DNA from 2 places in the Paenibacillus sp. FSL R5-0914 genome. Region 2 is predicted to be linked to the other one. Evidence: riboswitches for the same ligand, from Rfam matches in the RefSeq annotation. Region 2 holds a riboswitch; the other holds the start of a gene.
The links. Region 2 has a riboswitch for cyclic di-AMP ahead of MKX60_RS03405 (C40 family peptidase). Riboswitches for the same ligand answer to the same signal wherever they lie in the genome.

Region 1 (7,841 bases), 500 kb from region 2:
AGAGTCCAAATCGACCATATTTGCTGCTTCCTTAGCAGCTGTAGTGCCGCTATTCATGGCTAAGCCCACATCAGCTTGTGCAAGGGCAGGGGCATCATTTGTACCATCCCCAGTCATCGCAACCAGCTTACCCTCGTTCTGTTCGCGGCGAATGACTGCTATTTTATCCTCAGGTGTACTTTCCGCGATGAAATCATCTACCCCCGCTTCACGGGCAATCGTAGCTGCGGTCAGCGGATTGTCACCCGTACACATGATGGTCTTGATCCCCATTTTCCGCAGCTCATCAAACCGCTCTTTCATGCCTGGCTTAACGGTATCCTTCAAGTAAATAAGTCCATAGATCCGATTGTCTACCGCAACCGCTAACGGGGTCCCCCCCATCCGGGCGATGGCATCAGAATTACTGTCGAGGTTCGCGGGAATGACACCGCCTTTCGACTGTACCCATTTCTTCACGGAGTCTACCGCACCTTTGCGTACGCAGCGTCCATCTTGCAGGTCAATACCACTCATCCGAGTTTCGGCCTTAAACTCTACGAATTCGCCACCTTCAGCAAGCTTGCTGTCATAGCTGCGTTCCAGCTTTTTGGACAGCTCAATTACAGAACGTCCCTCAGGCGTCTCATCCTTTAGGGAACTGATGGCCGCCCATGCCGTAAGCTCCGCTTCGGATTCATTTCCGACTGGTACAAATTCACTCGCCATCCGGTTCCCAAAGGTAATCGTACCGGTCTTATCTAGGATCATCGTATTAATATCGCCGGCAGCCTCAACTGCCTTACCCGACATGGCGAGTACATTAAACTGGGTCACCCGGTCCATACCCGCTATTCCGATTGCGGAGAGTAGCCCCCCGATTGTTGTCGGAATCAGACAGACCAACAAGGCGATCATGACGGGAATATCAAGATCAACACCTAGATAAGTTGCAATCGGCCGCAAAGTCACTACTACAATCAAGAAAATCAGCGTCAGACTGATCAAAAGCGTATTTAGCGCGATTTCATTAGGTGTCTTCTGACGTTTCGCCCCTTCAACGAGGGAAATCATCCGATCTAGAAACGACTCACCAGGATCACTAGTAATTCTGACTTTGATCTCATCACTGACGACCCGTGTACCGCCTGTAACGGAGCCAAAGTCCCCACCAGCCTCCTTGATTACAGGTGCGGATTCACCTGTAATCGCTGATTCATCTACGGAAGCTAGCCCTTCAATCACCTCACCGTCACCAGGGATGAGTTCTCCCTGACTGATAATGACGATATCTCCTTTACGCAGCTCGGAGGAAGAGACTGTCTTCACCGACCCTCCAACCAGTTTGTTGGCAGTGATATCTTGTTTCGTTTTCTTAAGCGAATCAGCTTGGGCTTTACCGCGGCCTTCCGCCAGTGCTTCAGCGAAGTTCGCAAACAGCACTGTAAATAGCAGAATGAACAACACTGTGATATTGAACCCTATCGATTGCTCTGCATTAAAATATCCAGGAGCCAGCACCATGAGGAGGACAATGATCGTACCGACCTCTACCACGAACATGACTGGATTTTTGATTAGCGTTACTGGGTTAAGCTTTATAAAGCTATCCTTTACAGCGCTTAGGAGTATGGGTCCCGTCAGCAGCTTTTTTCTTTTTACAGTACTCATCTTATTCTCCCTCTTCCTACCGTAAGGTTAGATATTCTGCAATGGGGCCGAGTACAATGACCGGCAGGAACGTCAACGCACCGATAATCACTACTGTACCAATCAGAATTCCCGTAAACAGTCCATTGTCTGTGCGGAACGTGCCAATCGTCTCAGGAACCGGCTTCTTCTGAAGCAAAGAACCTGCTACCGCCAACATTGCGATAATAGAAACATAACGACCTAGCAGCATGACAATCCCGGTTGTAACATTCCAGAAGGTTGTGTTGTCCGCAAGTCCTTCAAATCCTGAGCCATTGTTCGCGGCAGAAGAGACATATTCATATAACACTTGGCTGAGTCCATGGAATCCAGTGTTCGTAATCGCCCCTTGCCCCAAATCGGTCAGGAACGCAGCTGCAGTTGGCACAAGGATAATGAACGGATGCACAAGGATCGCAATGGCAATCAGCTTCATCTCCTTGGCCTCTATCTTCCGTCCGAGGAACTCCGGTGTCCTCCCGACCATCAGACCGCACAGGAAGACACCCAGAATCGCATACATCAGCATATTGATCAGTCCGACACCTTTACCACCGAAGACATTGTTGAGCATCATCAGTGCAAGAGGCGTAATGCCTCCCAGCGGCGTCAGCGTATCATGCATATTGTTAACACTACCTGTCGTAGCTGCGGTTGTTACTGAAGTAAACAAGGAAGACTGCGGTATGCCGAAGCGCACCTCTTTACCTTCCATGCTACCTTGTGAAGATTCGATTCCTAGTGCATTGATCGCCGGATTACCTTTTGATTCAGCATAGAAGTTTAGGCTTAATAGCAGAACAAACAAGGTCATCATTGCGGTAAAAATTACCCAGCCCTGACGTTTGTTCTTGGCAAACAATCCGTACATATAAGGGAGCGAAGCTGGCAGCATCCACATAGAGAGAATCTCCAGAACGTTCGTAAGTGGATTAGGGTTCTCAAAAGGATGGGATGAATTGGCCCCGAAGAAGCCGCCACCATTCGTGCCCAGATGTTTGATCGATTCCAAAGAAGCTACTGGACCGATAGCAATTTGTTGTGTTTGGCCCTCTAGTGTAGTGACTTCAAGTGATGGCTTGAGCGTTTGTGGCACATGCAGTCCTACCAGCACCAATGAAACTAACAAAGCTAGCGGAATGAACACACGAATATGTGCTTTGACGAAATCCTCGAAGAAGTTCCCGACTGATTTCCGTCCCGTGATTCCTCTGACAAAGGCAACCGCAACAGAAAATCCGCTCGCTGCAGATGTGAACATCATCATCGTGATGACAGCCATTTGTGAAAAATACGAAAGCCCCGTCTCCCCGCTATAATGCTGCAGGTTCGTATTGGTCATAAAGCTGATCACTGTATTAAATGAAAGCGTCTGTTCCATATCCGCAATTCCATTCGGATTTAGCGGTAAACCCCGCTGCAATCGAAGAAAGATATAGCTGAAAGTAACCAGTACGATATTCGTTAAAACAAAGCTGAGCGCGTACTTCTTCCAGGACATACCGTCCCGTTTTTTCAGGCCGATCAGCTTATAAATTCCTTTTTCCATGCCTCCAAACCATCGATCCGTACGGTTCGGTTCATTAGAAAATACATAATATAAATACGTGCCCATCGGCTTAACCAGCAAGATAAGAATTACGATTACAGCAACTATTTGCAAAATGCCCATGAATGCCCCTCCTTAAAATTTCTCCGGATGAATCAATGCGTAAACCAGATATACAAACAACAGTAGGGTAACAGCGATTACTAGAATCACAACTTATCCCTCCCTGTATCCTCAACTACACCTGCGCACCAGCGCATAAATCCATAAAACAACCCGTAAATTACAGCTAACGAAGCTACCATATACAGATCCATCATATCTCCCGCACTCCTTCTTTTATCCTTGATGAGGTGATTTATCGATTAGAAAATCAGCATCACCACTGTGGGAATAGATTACATAACTTGCACCAAGTCTTTTATAGACCAATCTAGGATTTATTGAGCTTGTGATTACAAAAATCGGCTGCGTCGTCCAAGTGCGGCACATCTGAATGTAGCGGCAGCATAACGTAAAGCTGCTCTCGAACAGATATACCCGTCCTACCGGGAACGGCGGGCGAAACCAAGTATTCTGATGGCGGGTATCAACTAGAACGACTTGTTCAATCCCCATCTCTTCGAGTAGGGCCTTCTCAGGCAAGTTGTTGGTCAATCCGGCCATCTTAATGCCTCTGAATTTTAGAAGCTTAATAAAATGTTCGCCTGCCTTCGTTGGCGCACATACCAGTACATATTCATTCTGATCTGTCATCTCTTATTCTCCTCAAATGCTTTGCTTGTAAGATCAGAGCTTGATCACCCTGATCTTGAAAGAAAAGCTACCGCTAATGATGAATATAACGACCTCTTCGTGAGGTTTTCCATAAATGCTTTGCTTAAAAAAGCACAGCAAAAAGCCACAAAGGATTCTCCTCTGTGGCTCGCTAGCGGTCACATTGCACTCATCCTCTCTCCATACGCTTACGAGGTTAGCTGTCGGATTCGGGCGGTGAGAGTCGCCCTACCTGTATAGATGCGAGCTCACTCGCACCTTCTACAGGATTCACCCCATAACCGGCTTCCGACTCTCACATCGTCTGCCGATTGTTGGTTCCCCCGCTTTCCTTATCGGAAATTAAGCGGATCAAATATTCGATTGTTGTTGAAACAGGAGTAATCATACCCTTATGCAGGAAGAATTGTAAAACCTGATTGATGCCAAAATAATGCAAATTAAAAACTATTTTCGCGTTGGATAGCGCTTACTTGATATCCAATCTCTCTATATCTCTTGTTTACTCGAGTTTTAATCCATTAGCGAAAAGCGGGCATACCATGTGATTTTATTCACCACAAATGTAGAAATCTCAAAAAATCGCCTTTATAGGTAAGAAAACAAGAAGTCGAGATTAAGCGAGGAAGAAGCCCGATAACTCGCAATAAATACCTATTTGGTTCCCTTTTCCGTCGTAGTAGGCAGGATTTGGTTTAAATTGCGCTCAAAAGAACACTTTCTGTTTTTACAGAAACACCTTGAAAAGAGTATGATTCGGGTTGAATCTATTTCACGAAATACATTCAACGCTGAGTTCCTGCATTTGCAGGGAACGGGGGAACCATCAGGCCACATGGCCTACTTGGGGTGAATCCGAAGGAGACTGTTCAAGTCTCACATAGGTAGGGCGACTCTCACCGTCCGAATCCGACAGCTAACCTCGTAAGCGTAAAGAGAGAGACCCTTGATCCGCCACGCTTTGGCACAGGTGTGTGTATACCTGTATTCCAAAACCGCAGCAGAGGTCCTCCTCTTGCTGCGGTTTTTGCGTTACCTGAATCTATAGGGTGATAGCATGCTGGACGGGGTGAAAGGAATGAAACACTATTATTGGGGAACTCAGCAAGGGCTACTTGAGCCGATAAGTCTAAATTATGTTTGCTTTGGAGCGTTGTGGTTCGAAGAGGATCATCACAGAACTATTGTCGGCTATGCTTTTGGTCAGAAGCAGATTGAATCACTTCGCCATTTCAGCAGCCCATCTACCTGTGAATACTGTATGGACCGAACAATTATATACGAAATATATAAAAGTATCCGAGAAAAGCAACAGCTGCAGGATTGGTCAGCACACCAACGTTTTCCGTGGCTCACCGCTTTTAAGGAACCGTGGAAAGATGTTGCAGTCGGTTGGTACGTAATGAGATCCCGCAACACCTTTCCCTTACATTTATCCGTTATACGCAAACAGAAATTCAGACTATGGCTGGAGCATGCCGCAGTCTGTGAGAATGAAGCTGAAATGCTCGCCTGTATAGAGAAGGCTAATGACATTCACCATGTAGATCTTAAGCTTTTGGAAACCTAAGGAGGAGAAAACTGTCATGGACCAGCGAAGACTATCTCGCATAGAAGTATTCGTCTTTGATTCACCTGAGCCTATTCATTATGGAATGGAGGCTGATCAAGGCAGCCGTTATGGCATCCTGAAACTTACCTGTAAAGGAGGTAGCAGCTGGGGGGCATGTCTTATCTCTGCCAATACCAAAACTTTCGATCTTATTAAATGGAGTTCTTTTCTCAGAATGATATACCATTGCCGGCTAGAGGAAGCGATAGATAAAGTACGTACCCATGGTTCAGAGTGGGATCAGACTCAGTTTGAGCTAGTACAAGGTGCTTTACAGGATTTAAAAGCCAAGCTGCAGGGCAAATCCTTGGCAGGGCACATTGAACAAGGTCGTCTGTACAGAGCTGTCGCTGGTGGGAGAGATTCCAAAGGAGGGCGGCTATATTATAAACCATCCAGTGTTGCGCTTCAAAAACATAGTTATCCAGAACCTGATACCGCCGAGCTTATCAACAAATCCATTTCTTACTTTTCTATATTATAGGTTCATCCCATAAACAATTCTGAAAGGATCGTGTTTATCATGCCTGACCCCTTACCTGCCGAATCCCCCCGTAGAACTATATTTGCAGAGTGTGTTCAGAAGTGTACGAATGATATCTATATGCTCAGTTCCATGTTGTTACAACAATCAGCAGAAGCTGAGGAGGTTACTATCCGTACTTTTAAAGAGCTTCATAAAATATTCCGTCAAAAAAGCTTCGACAGCCAGCTATTCTCTGTCGAAGCTTACCGCTCTTGTATCCGACAATGCGCCGATTATTACGCACGCCGCTCTCTCCTGTCTGCCAAGGCATTGCCTTGGGAGGAACAGCTTATAAAAACGATGTGGTATGGCCTAAAGCTATCTTTACCTCAAATAAGCATCATCCTGCAAAAGAGTGTTCCTGTACTAAAAGCGCAGCTTAGGCGTGTGCGGGAGCAACTGACTGCTCCAGAGGATTTGCTGCCTAGTGGTAATCTATCCGTTGTCTAATCCCTCAAAAGGAAAGACATTTGAGTGTACGGAGCATATATTGGACTCAGGAGCCCTGGAGTCCGCAACTATCTTCCAAATAACTTTTACGATACGTACACAAAAAATAAAAAAGCCACGGCATCTGCCGCGGCTTCCTTATCTCCTACTATTACGCTTTACTCTTACGCGCCTTACCGTACATCCACAATCCCGCAATCATCCCCACCATGGCAATCCCAGTCAATACACCCTGAGTGAAATCCATTAAAGCGGACCCATTGGTCGAGAGCATTCTACTAACCGTAGCCAGAGATACCGAACTCATTAAAAGCATCATATTGTATTGTTCACTTTTAGTCATGATTACCACTCCTTAAAAGTTTATATGAAGCCACTTAGATCTTGTAAGCCTTCATCGCTTTTCTGATCTCTTTAATACTTGGACGTTTGCCGTACATCAATACGCCTGTGCGATAGATCTTGGCAGCCAACCATCCAAAGATGAACGTGGTAACAAGCAGGATGGCTAATGATACAATAACTTGCCAGATCGCTACTTCACCAACACCAATTCGGAGCAGCATGGTCAATGGAGAGGTGAAAGGCACATAACTCGCTACCTTAACCAGCAGAGTATCCGCATTAGAAATACTGAACAGTGGAACATAGAATGCTACGAAGCCTAACATCATAATCGGCATAACCGCTTGGCCAAGATCCTCTGTACGGCTGACAATCGAACCTACAGCTGCATACATCAAGGCATAGAGGAAATAACCTAGTACATAAAGAACAATTCCATAAAGCAACAAGTTAATATTAAGCTGGCCTAAATCCAGGTCTAAATCTTTCAAAATCGTTGCATTATGCGGAAGCTTAAGATTGACAACTACCGCTGCGATAATGACGCCAATTTGTAATAATCCTACTAAGAAGACACCGATAACTTTACCAAACATTTGCGCTAAAGGTGAGGCACTTGTAATCAGAATCTCCATGATCCGTGAGCTCTTCTCTGAAGTAATCTCAGCTGCGATCATATTACCGGTCATCATGATAGACATGAAGAACAGCATAAGCATGGCGTATACAATGACGTAATTAATAGGTGGAGCGGATTCCTGCGACGCATCCTTATCTCCCGCAGTCCCATCAGGGTTGAGCTGCTGAGTAGCTATCTGTACCGGTGTTGACATAGCAGCAATCTGCTCCTGCGTCAGCTTGTCGCCAACGATGAACTGGGTGTTGGCCTGCTGAAGGGCATTTTGGAGATA
Region 2 (7,841 bases):
GAAACGGTAAGACTTAAACGTGATGGAACAATTGTTGAAGTTAGTGTTAGTACCTCAGTGATTCGTGATGAAGACGGGTATCCACATTCCTTTATTCACGTCTCACGTGATATGACAGAACGTAACCGAATGGAGGAACTGCTTAGACGCTCTGAGAAGCTGACTACAGTTGGCCAATTAGCCGCGGGAGTAGCTCATGAGATTCGTAATCCTCTTACGACGCTAAAAGGATTTCTGCAGCTTCAACAAGAAAAGCAGATTTTGGTCCCCCTCCATATTGAACTGATGTTGTCCGAGCTCGAGCGGATTAATCTGATCGTAAGTGAATTTTTGATTTTGGCCAAGCCTCAAGCTGTTCATTTCCAGGAAAAAGATGTGCGGGATATCCTTGGTGATGTGGTTTCTCTATTAGACAGTCAAGCTCATTTGTTTGGGATTCAGTTTAGTGCGACATTCTCTGAATATCCATCCACCGTACATTGTGAAGTGAACCAGCTAAAGCAGGTGTTTATTAACATCGTCAAAAATGCTATTGAAGCTATGCCTGATGGTGGTGTGATTTCAATGGAGTTAAGAAATACCTTGGATTCTGTCTTCATTCTTATTTCAGATCAAGGCGAAGGAATCCCTAAGGATATGCTGCCTAAGCTGGGTGAGCCCTTCTTCACCAATAAGGAGTCGGGAACAGGCTTAGGGCTAATGATTAGCCAACGTATTATTCAGGCTCATAAGGGTCATTTGGAAATACAAAGTGAAGTGGGTCAAGGGACAACTGTTATGATCAAGCTGCCTGCAGCTGGTACGGATACCCCTTGGCTTAATATTAAGGATGAACGGAGTGAAGGACAACGTGAGAATTAATAAATTCATCAGTGAGACAGGGTACTGTTCACGCCGTGAAGCAGATAAGCTGGTGGAAGGTGGTAGAGTTACGATCAACGGACAACCTGCTGTGCTTGGCAGTCAGGCCGTTCCAGGCGATGATGTAAGAATAGATGGTGTTGCACTTGAAACATCAAGCCAGACGGTTTACATTGCGTTAAACAAGCCAGTGGGTATCACTTCAACTACAGAGCAGCATATTAAGGGGAATATTGTTGATTTTGTAGGTCATCATGAGCGAATCTTCCCGATTGGGCGACTCGATAAGGATTCAGAAGGATTGATTTTGCTTACCAACGATGGGGACATCGTTAACAAGATTTTACGGTCCGAAGGTCGGCATGAAAAAGAGTATGTTGTTACTGTAGACAGACCGATTACGCCATCATTTATTACCGGGATGTCCAGCGGCGTAAAGATATTAGGTGAGAAGACGCTACCTTGTGAGGTCACTCGTATTACAGAGCGTGTATTCCGTATTATTTTGACGGAAGGTAAGAATCGTCAGATCCGTCGTATGTGCAGCGCTTTTGGCTACGAGGTTAGAAAGCTTCAACGCATTCGGATTATGAATATTCGTCTAGGGGCATTACAAACAGGAGAATGGCGTGAGCTGTCTGCTGAAGAGAAGCAAGAACTTGGAGCTACACTGAACTACGAACTTCTATAACCTAGAAGAGCCTAGATTTGAATACAATGTATCAAAAAAGAGCTGTTCCATCGGTCTAAGACCTTGGGACAGCTCTTTATGCTTGTAATAGGATAACCATTATTCATCGGAAGGAGCAATACCTGAGAACTCTTTGGTTTCTTGATATTTACGAATAATGGATACTTCAACCCGGCGGTTCTTACTTCGTCCAACAGCTGTAGTATTTTCAGAAATGGGGTGGTATTCCCCGTATCCAATCGCACTAAATTTCCGTGGATTCAGGTTCGTATTTGTTAGCAAAATCTTCATGAACTGAAGGGCGCGATCGGCGCTCAGGTCCCAGTTGGAAGAATAGTCGCTATTAGAGATAGGGATATTATCGGTATGTCCTTGCACGACTACATCATAATCCGGGAATTGCTGCAGCATGGTTGAGATGGACTTTGCTAATTGTCGAGAATCATCTTTAACTACTGCCTGTCCGGATGCGAACAACGCGTTATCACTTATCGTAATCATAAGCTGGGATTGATTGAGCTTAGTACTGAGTAGATCGGTAAGGCCGTTCTTGCTGATATATTGATCAAACTGCTTCTTAAGCTTCTCTAAATCCTCTTGTTCCTTTTGCCGCAGCTTAGCCATTTCTGTTTGTTCATTTTTCTTGGTTACTGATTTATCCATTTGATCATTTTTTCCTAAATCCTCTTGACTCTTAGATGGCATTGCCGCCCGCTCTTCAAGAACACCTGTACCGCCATTAAGAGCAGAACTGAAGGCTTGACTCATCTCTTCGAATTTTTTGGCATCCGTTGCACTCATAGAATACATTACGATGAACAAGGCTACCAGAAGGGTCATAAGATCAGAATAAGGCAGTAGCCACGATTCATCGGCGTGTTCTTCATGCTCTTCGTGTCGTCTAGTCTTTTTGCTCACCCGATCCACTCTCCTTCTCATCATTTAACTTAGCTCGTTCCGAAGGTGTCAGGAAGACAGCAAGCTTCTGATTGATGGCAATAGTGGATACACCGGATTGTATGGACAAAAGACCTTCGACCATCATCATTCGAACTTCAATTTCACGTTTGGAAAGTCGTTTTAGCTTATTGGCAATAGGATGCCATAATACGTAACCTGTAAAGATACCGAGTAGTGTTGCGATGAAGGCAGCCCCGATTGCTGCAGCCAATTTGTTCATATCACTCATATCAGCCAGAGCGGCTATAAGTCCGATAACGGCCCCGAGTACGCCAAGTGTAGGAGCATACATACCTGCTTGTGAGAAAATGAGTGCGCCTGCTTTATGTCTATCCTCTGTGGCGTGGATGTCCTCCATGAGAACATCGCGGACAAAATCCTGATCATTTCCATCAATAATCATCCGCATGCCATTTCTGAGGAAGTTATCTTCTATTTCATCGACTTTCGACTCAAGAGCCAGCAGACCTTCACGCCGTGTAATAGAAGCCCACTCCATGAACATAGTAATTAATTCGGATTTACTGATTAATTTCTTTTTGACAAAAATCATTTTAAACAGACTTGGAATCTTCTTGACCTCCGAGAACGGAAAGGCCATAAAGATGGAAGCTGCCGTACCCACTAAGATAATAACGTAAGCAGCAGGTGTGGCTAAAGCGTGAAGAGGAGCGTGCTTGAGGATCATACCCCAAATAACTGCAACTAGACCAAAAATTAAACCAAGTATTGTTGAAATTTCCATTATGCACCTCGTCCATGAGATTTTAAGATGTGTTCCGACAAAGCCGCGTATATCATCCTTGAAACAGCGGCAAGGCACTCTGTTCGAAACCGAATAACGTATATTCTTATTTATCGACATCATTCCGTTTTTTGTGAAGTCATTTTTTCGGCTATAATGGATAAGGTAAGTAATTATTCATCTGTGGAGAAAACGGAGTGATACATGTGGGTGTAAAGCATGGTAGAGATTACGGTGAAATCCTAACGGATTTGACTGAGGCTGTCGGAAGAATTTCCGATGGGTACTTATTTTTTGAAATGGATCCGGAAGAGTGGCAAGAATTGCCGCAGGAATCCAAGATGGAGGTATGGGAGGCACTGGCTGAGGATCTTTTCTTCGCGCTGGGTAATGAACCTATGATTGAGGTGGGGAGCGGCGTTATCATCTACGATAAGGACACTCACCGCATTAATATTTTAGTCGGAGAAGAGGATTTAGCCTCTGTTGTTTTGATTTAAGAAGAGGCGGCGGCGGGGCGTAATTTGCCCGTAGTTAGTAGCCCGTGTTAAAATTGGTGTAGCCGAGTTATAATCGCTGGGATTCTTGAATACATTTAATCGAAAATATTGCCTTTATCCTGGCACATCCCTTGGACCTCAGAAGCTAAGGGATGTTTTGTTTAACGAATAAGACGAGTAAAGGGACCTGCGGATTTTACTGCAATTTTTAGTAAGGGAGGAAACGAATTGTTATTTACCGAAGAAGAACTGCGTGAGCAGATCAGCAAGCTGGAAGGTTGGAAGCTGGAAGAGAATACCATGGTGCGAAAATATATGTTCAGCCAATATATGAAGGGTATTGCTTTCGTTGATGAAGTAGCCACCATTTCAGAAGCCTTTGATCACCATCCACATATTACGATTGATTATAAGATAGTGACTTTACGACTGAAATCAAATGAGGAAGACGGTATTACAGCTCTAGATATTCGAGAGGCACATGAATTTAATGAAGCCTTTGAGAAAAATCGTTAGTGTCACCTAAACTCATAAATAAACGCCCGTGCGCAGATAGTGAACTATCTTCTGGCACGGGCGTTTTTAGTTGCTTAGGTAGTAGTTACTGTTACTTTTTCTCTGAGAGCCAGAGGGCGACGTTTGCAATCTCCTCAGGGGCTAGCTTTTCTTTAAAGGAAGGCATTTGACCTCGTCCTTTAGTGACGATACTGTAGATTTCTTCAGCATCATGCTGACCGCCTTCATTTTGAAGACTGGGTCCAACTCCACCTTGAAGCTGATCGCCGTGACAGGTGATACAGCTGGCTTTCACGGTTGCTTCGGCCTTTGCCGCATCCAATTGGACTTCCGGCATCGTCGGCTTATTCTGTTCAGCTACCTCTTCTTTACCTGGAAGTGTAAACATAAGTACTACCGCAAAGGCACAGGCGGCAAAAAACAAACCGCTCATGATCCATTTCTGCATCCCAGTTCGTCCCTTCTATGTAAGCTGCTCCCTACATTATAGCTCAAGGTGAAGCGTTATCATAGGGTTTGTGACAAAAAAATGAACGATAATGCCATCAAATCATTGAAAAATATGGAATTTAATATTATTTATCATAGACCATGCAATAAAAAGGTTTGTTTCCTGTGGGGGTTAGGCGTTCATACGTATCGGTAATCGTAAATCCACACTTTTGGTAAGTTCGGATCGCCCGCTGGTTCCAGGTCAATACCTCTAGATCAATCTCACGCTCAGGATAACGAAGCAAGGCTGCTTGCACGATTGCATCCATGAATATTTTTCCTAGACCTTGACCGCATAGATCAGGGCGCATACCAATCCCCAAGCGAACAACACCTTCCATTGGAAACAACTGCGCGAATCCACACAAAATCCCTTGCCCATTTAATATGGAGACATATTGCTCATTCCGTAGCTGCGGGTCACCGAACTCGATTCCAAGAGCCTGCATTTGCTCCCACGGCATCCAGCCGTAAATATTATAAGGGGCAGTGTAATCCCAGTTGCAAATCTCTTCCGCGTGACTGGTCTCCATAGGCGCTACATGAAAAGTAACAGAGGGATTTATCATAAGGTCAAGGACCTCCTTTCACGGGGGGGGACTTAAAATGTCTTATATTTCTAGCTTAAAATACTTATGGTCCTTATAAGGACATCGAAGGCGTTTATGCTTGTAACTAATTATATACAAAAAGAGGCATGGTCGACTCAGAAATTTATGAAGATTATTGTTTTACAAATTCTGAGAGGGGTAAATACTAAATAAGACAAAAAACAAGCTCTTCCCCAAGAATCAACATCTTGGAAAAGAGCCTATGTACGATTTACTTATTGAACATCATCATTATCTTCTGTCTCAGAAGCAACAGAATGATAAGCATCTGTGCTCATAATTCGTTTAGCACCGATGTAGCGTTTCACGTAGTAGCTATCACTCAGGGAGCTAATCGTTACACCGCGTGAGGAAGATGCGTGTGCAAACTTGCCTTCACCGACATAAATACCGACATGGGAGACACCCTTACCACTTGTATTGAAGAATACAAGATCTCCAGATCTTAAATCATCTTGGGAGATAGCAGTACCCATTTGATACTGGGAACCTGATTGGTGTGGTAGGTTTATACCAATTTTATCAAATACATACATTGTAAATCCGGAGCAATCAAATCCATTTGTGGAGATGCCGCCGGATACGTACTTAGTTCCGATGGTCTTGTCGATCACTTTATCCATTTTGGAATCCGCGAAAGCGCTTCCTGCTCCGATGGTGAAAATAATGGAAAAGCTAAGTACTGCTGCTGCTAGCTTCTTCTTCAAAAGTTTATACCCCTTCCGGATGCCTACGAGGTTAGCTTAAGGGTTCGGTTGAAGGTCCCCTATGACCCCTCTAAAAATGGAGGTCAATTCACCCAAAGTTGGTTCCCCCGTTTTCCTAATAGTTAGGAAACTCGGCTGATACTGTTGATTAGGAATAGCTTGTAATCAATACATGACAAAACCTTTGTAAATAACAACTTAATGATTACAAAAATGTTACTAAAATCTTACTGCAGTTATTGTAACAAACAGAGTGCCGCTTGGCAATCGTTTTTAACATAATCATGCAGAAAAATTCGTTTTTTTAAAGACAAAATGCATATGTAAGCGATAATATTAAACTAATTTTTATATTTATTGAAATTTTTATCAAATAAAAGTGTTTAAAGTCCGTTCTAGAGGTGTAAAGAATATAATAAGGCAAAAGAAAACCTGGATTCGATTAAGTGAATAATCAAACCCAGGTCTATATAATGTAATTGTGAGGTTATAGTTGTGGGGAAGTATTAATCGTAGGCTATAGCTTGATATGAGGAAGTACTCATTACTCTTTTAGCACCAACGTAGCGATTGGCCCAGTAGGACTGGCTAAGTGAAGTGATGGTCACGCCATATGAAGATGATGATTGTGCGAATTTTCCGTTTCCAACATAAATGCCGACATGGGATACGCCGTTGCCCAATGTGTTAAAGAAAACTAGGTCACCTGAACGCAATTTGCTTTTGGCTACAGGAGTTCCGACATTATATTGAGCTTTTGAAGTACGGGGCAAAGAAAGACCCACCTTCTTGAATACATACGTAGTAAATCCAGAACAGTCAAACCCGGCAGTGCTAGTGCCTCCGGTTTTATAGGCAACTCCAATTGTCTTTGAAATAACACTGTCCATCTTAGAATCTGCAAAGGCACTTCCTCCACCAATAGAGAACGCCATCACAAGTCCTAGCGCCGCAGCGACGCATGCTTTTCTTAAATTCTTCAAAAAAATTGTACCCCTTCCAATGCCTGTGAGGTTAGCTTAAGGATTCGGTAGAAGGTTCCCCTATGATCACTGCAAAGCGAGATCAATTCACCCAAAATATGGTTCCCCCACTTCCCGGTGCAAGGAATTCGGCGTTTTATGCACCAGATAGTGACTTATCGACATGACTACGACAAATACATGAAGTTATGTAGAAATCGTTTCAAATGATTACAAACTTGTTACCAATGGAACAGGACTTATTGTAACAAAGTCTTTACGATTTTGCAAATCCTCATAATTTGTCTATAACGCGAAAGAGTCCCAGCTCCTGATTCAGGAACCGGGACTCTTATATTATGTTCTGTAATGCTTCAAATTATTGTGGAAATGCTTTACTTTGCCATAGATGATATTGAGCTGAAATTCCCCACATTTTGAAGAGTGTTGAGGGCAGTGATGAAAGTTGACGAATAAGAAGTGCTGGTAGGCCAGGACAGAAGATACCCGTTAGTCCGCACACTAGCAAAAGGATCAGGCCTGCTGCACCAAGTATGATTGAAATTCCTATTGCCGGAATCAGCGACTTCAAGCAAATGAATAAGGAAGAGAACATCCCCGTGCCGCTGGTATAACCAAACTGCATATATAGAAGGAACAGGCGCACGATAAAGATGTATATAAGCCATGCCAATACGTATGGAACTAGATGAAGTAACAAAGAGTAGTTCAGAAAGGAGGACAAGAATAGCCCGTACATTTTTGGAGCAAGCCAGTATAACGGAAGTAGAGCCAG

Region 1: another riboswitch for cyclic di-AMP. It lies ahead of MKX60_RS01270 (hypothetical protein); the one in region 2 lies ahead of MKX60_RS03405 (C40 family peptidase).

Annotation. Positions count from the first base shown of each region.
Region 1 is NZ_JBBORH010000001.1:302,742-310,582, forward strand. It holds gene kdpB (potassium-transporting ATPase subunit KdpB) at 1-1,650, opposite strand, end outside; gene kdpA (potassium-transporting ATPase subunit KdpA) at 1,667-3,343, opposite strand; gene kdpF (K(+)-transporting ATPase subunit F) at 3,356-3,433, opposite strand; gene MKX60_RS01265 (hypothetical protein) at 3,560-3,976, opposite strand; cyclic di-AMP (ydaO/yuaA leader) riboswitch at 4,167-4,356, opposite strand; cyclic di-AMP (ydaO/yuaA leader) riboswitch at 4,777-4,942, shown strand; gene MKX60_RS01270 (hypothetical protein) at 5,076-5,567, shown strand; gene MKX60_RS01275 (hypothetical protein) at 5,584-6,093, shown strand; gene MKX60_RS01280 (hypothetical protein) at 6,133-6,585, shown strand; gene MKX60_RS01285 (hypothetical protein) at 6,737-6,928, opposite strand; gene MKX60_RS01290 (ABC transporter permease) at 6,963-7,841, opposite strand, start outside.
Region 2 is NZ_JBBORH010000001.1:802,861-810,701, reverse strand. It holds gene MKX60_RS03445 (sensor histidine kinase) at 1-861, shown strand, start outside; gene rluF (23S rRNA pseudouridine(2604) synthase RluF) at 851-1,552, shown strand; gene motB (flagellar motor protein MotB) at 1,652-2,470, opposite strand; gene motA (flagellar motor stator protein MotA) at 2,454-3,257, opposite strand; gene MKX60_RS03425 (hypothetical protein) at 3,464-3,757, shown strand; gene MKX60_RS03420 (4a-hydroxytetrahydrobiopterin dehydratase) at 3,986-4,273, shown strand; gene MKX60_RS03415 (c-type cytochrome) at 4,365-4,721, opposite strand; gene MKX60_RS03410 (GNAT family N-acetyltransferase) at 4,849-5,334, opposite strand; gene MKX60_RS03405 (C40 family peptidase) at 5,592-6,083, opposite strand; cyclic di-AMP (ydaO/yuaA leader) riboswitch at 6,089-6,230, opposite strand; gene MKX60_RS03400 (C40 family peptidase) at 6,590-7,018, opposite strand; cyclic di-AMP (ydaO/yuaA leader) riboswitch at 7,072-7,210, opposite strand; gene MKX60_RS03395 (hypothetical protein) at 7,425-7,841, opposite strand, start outside.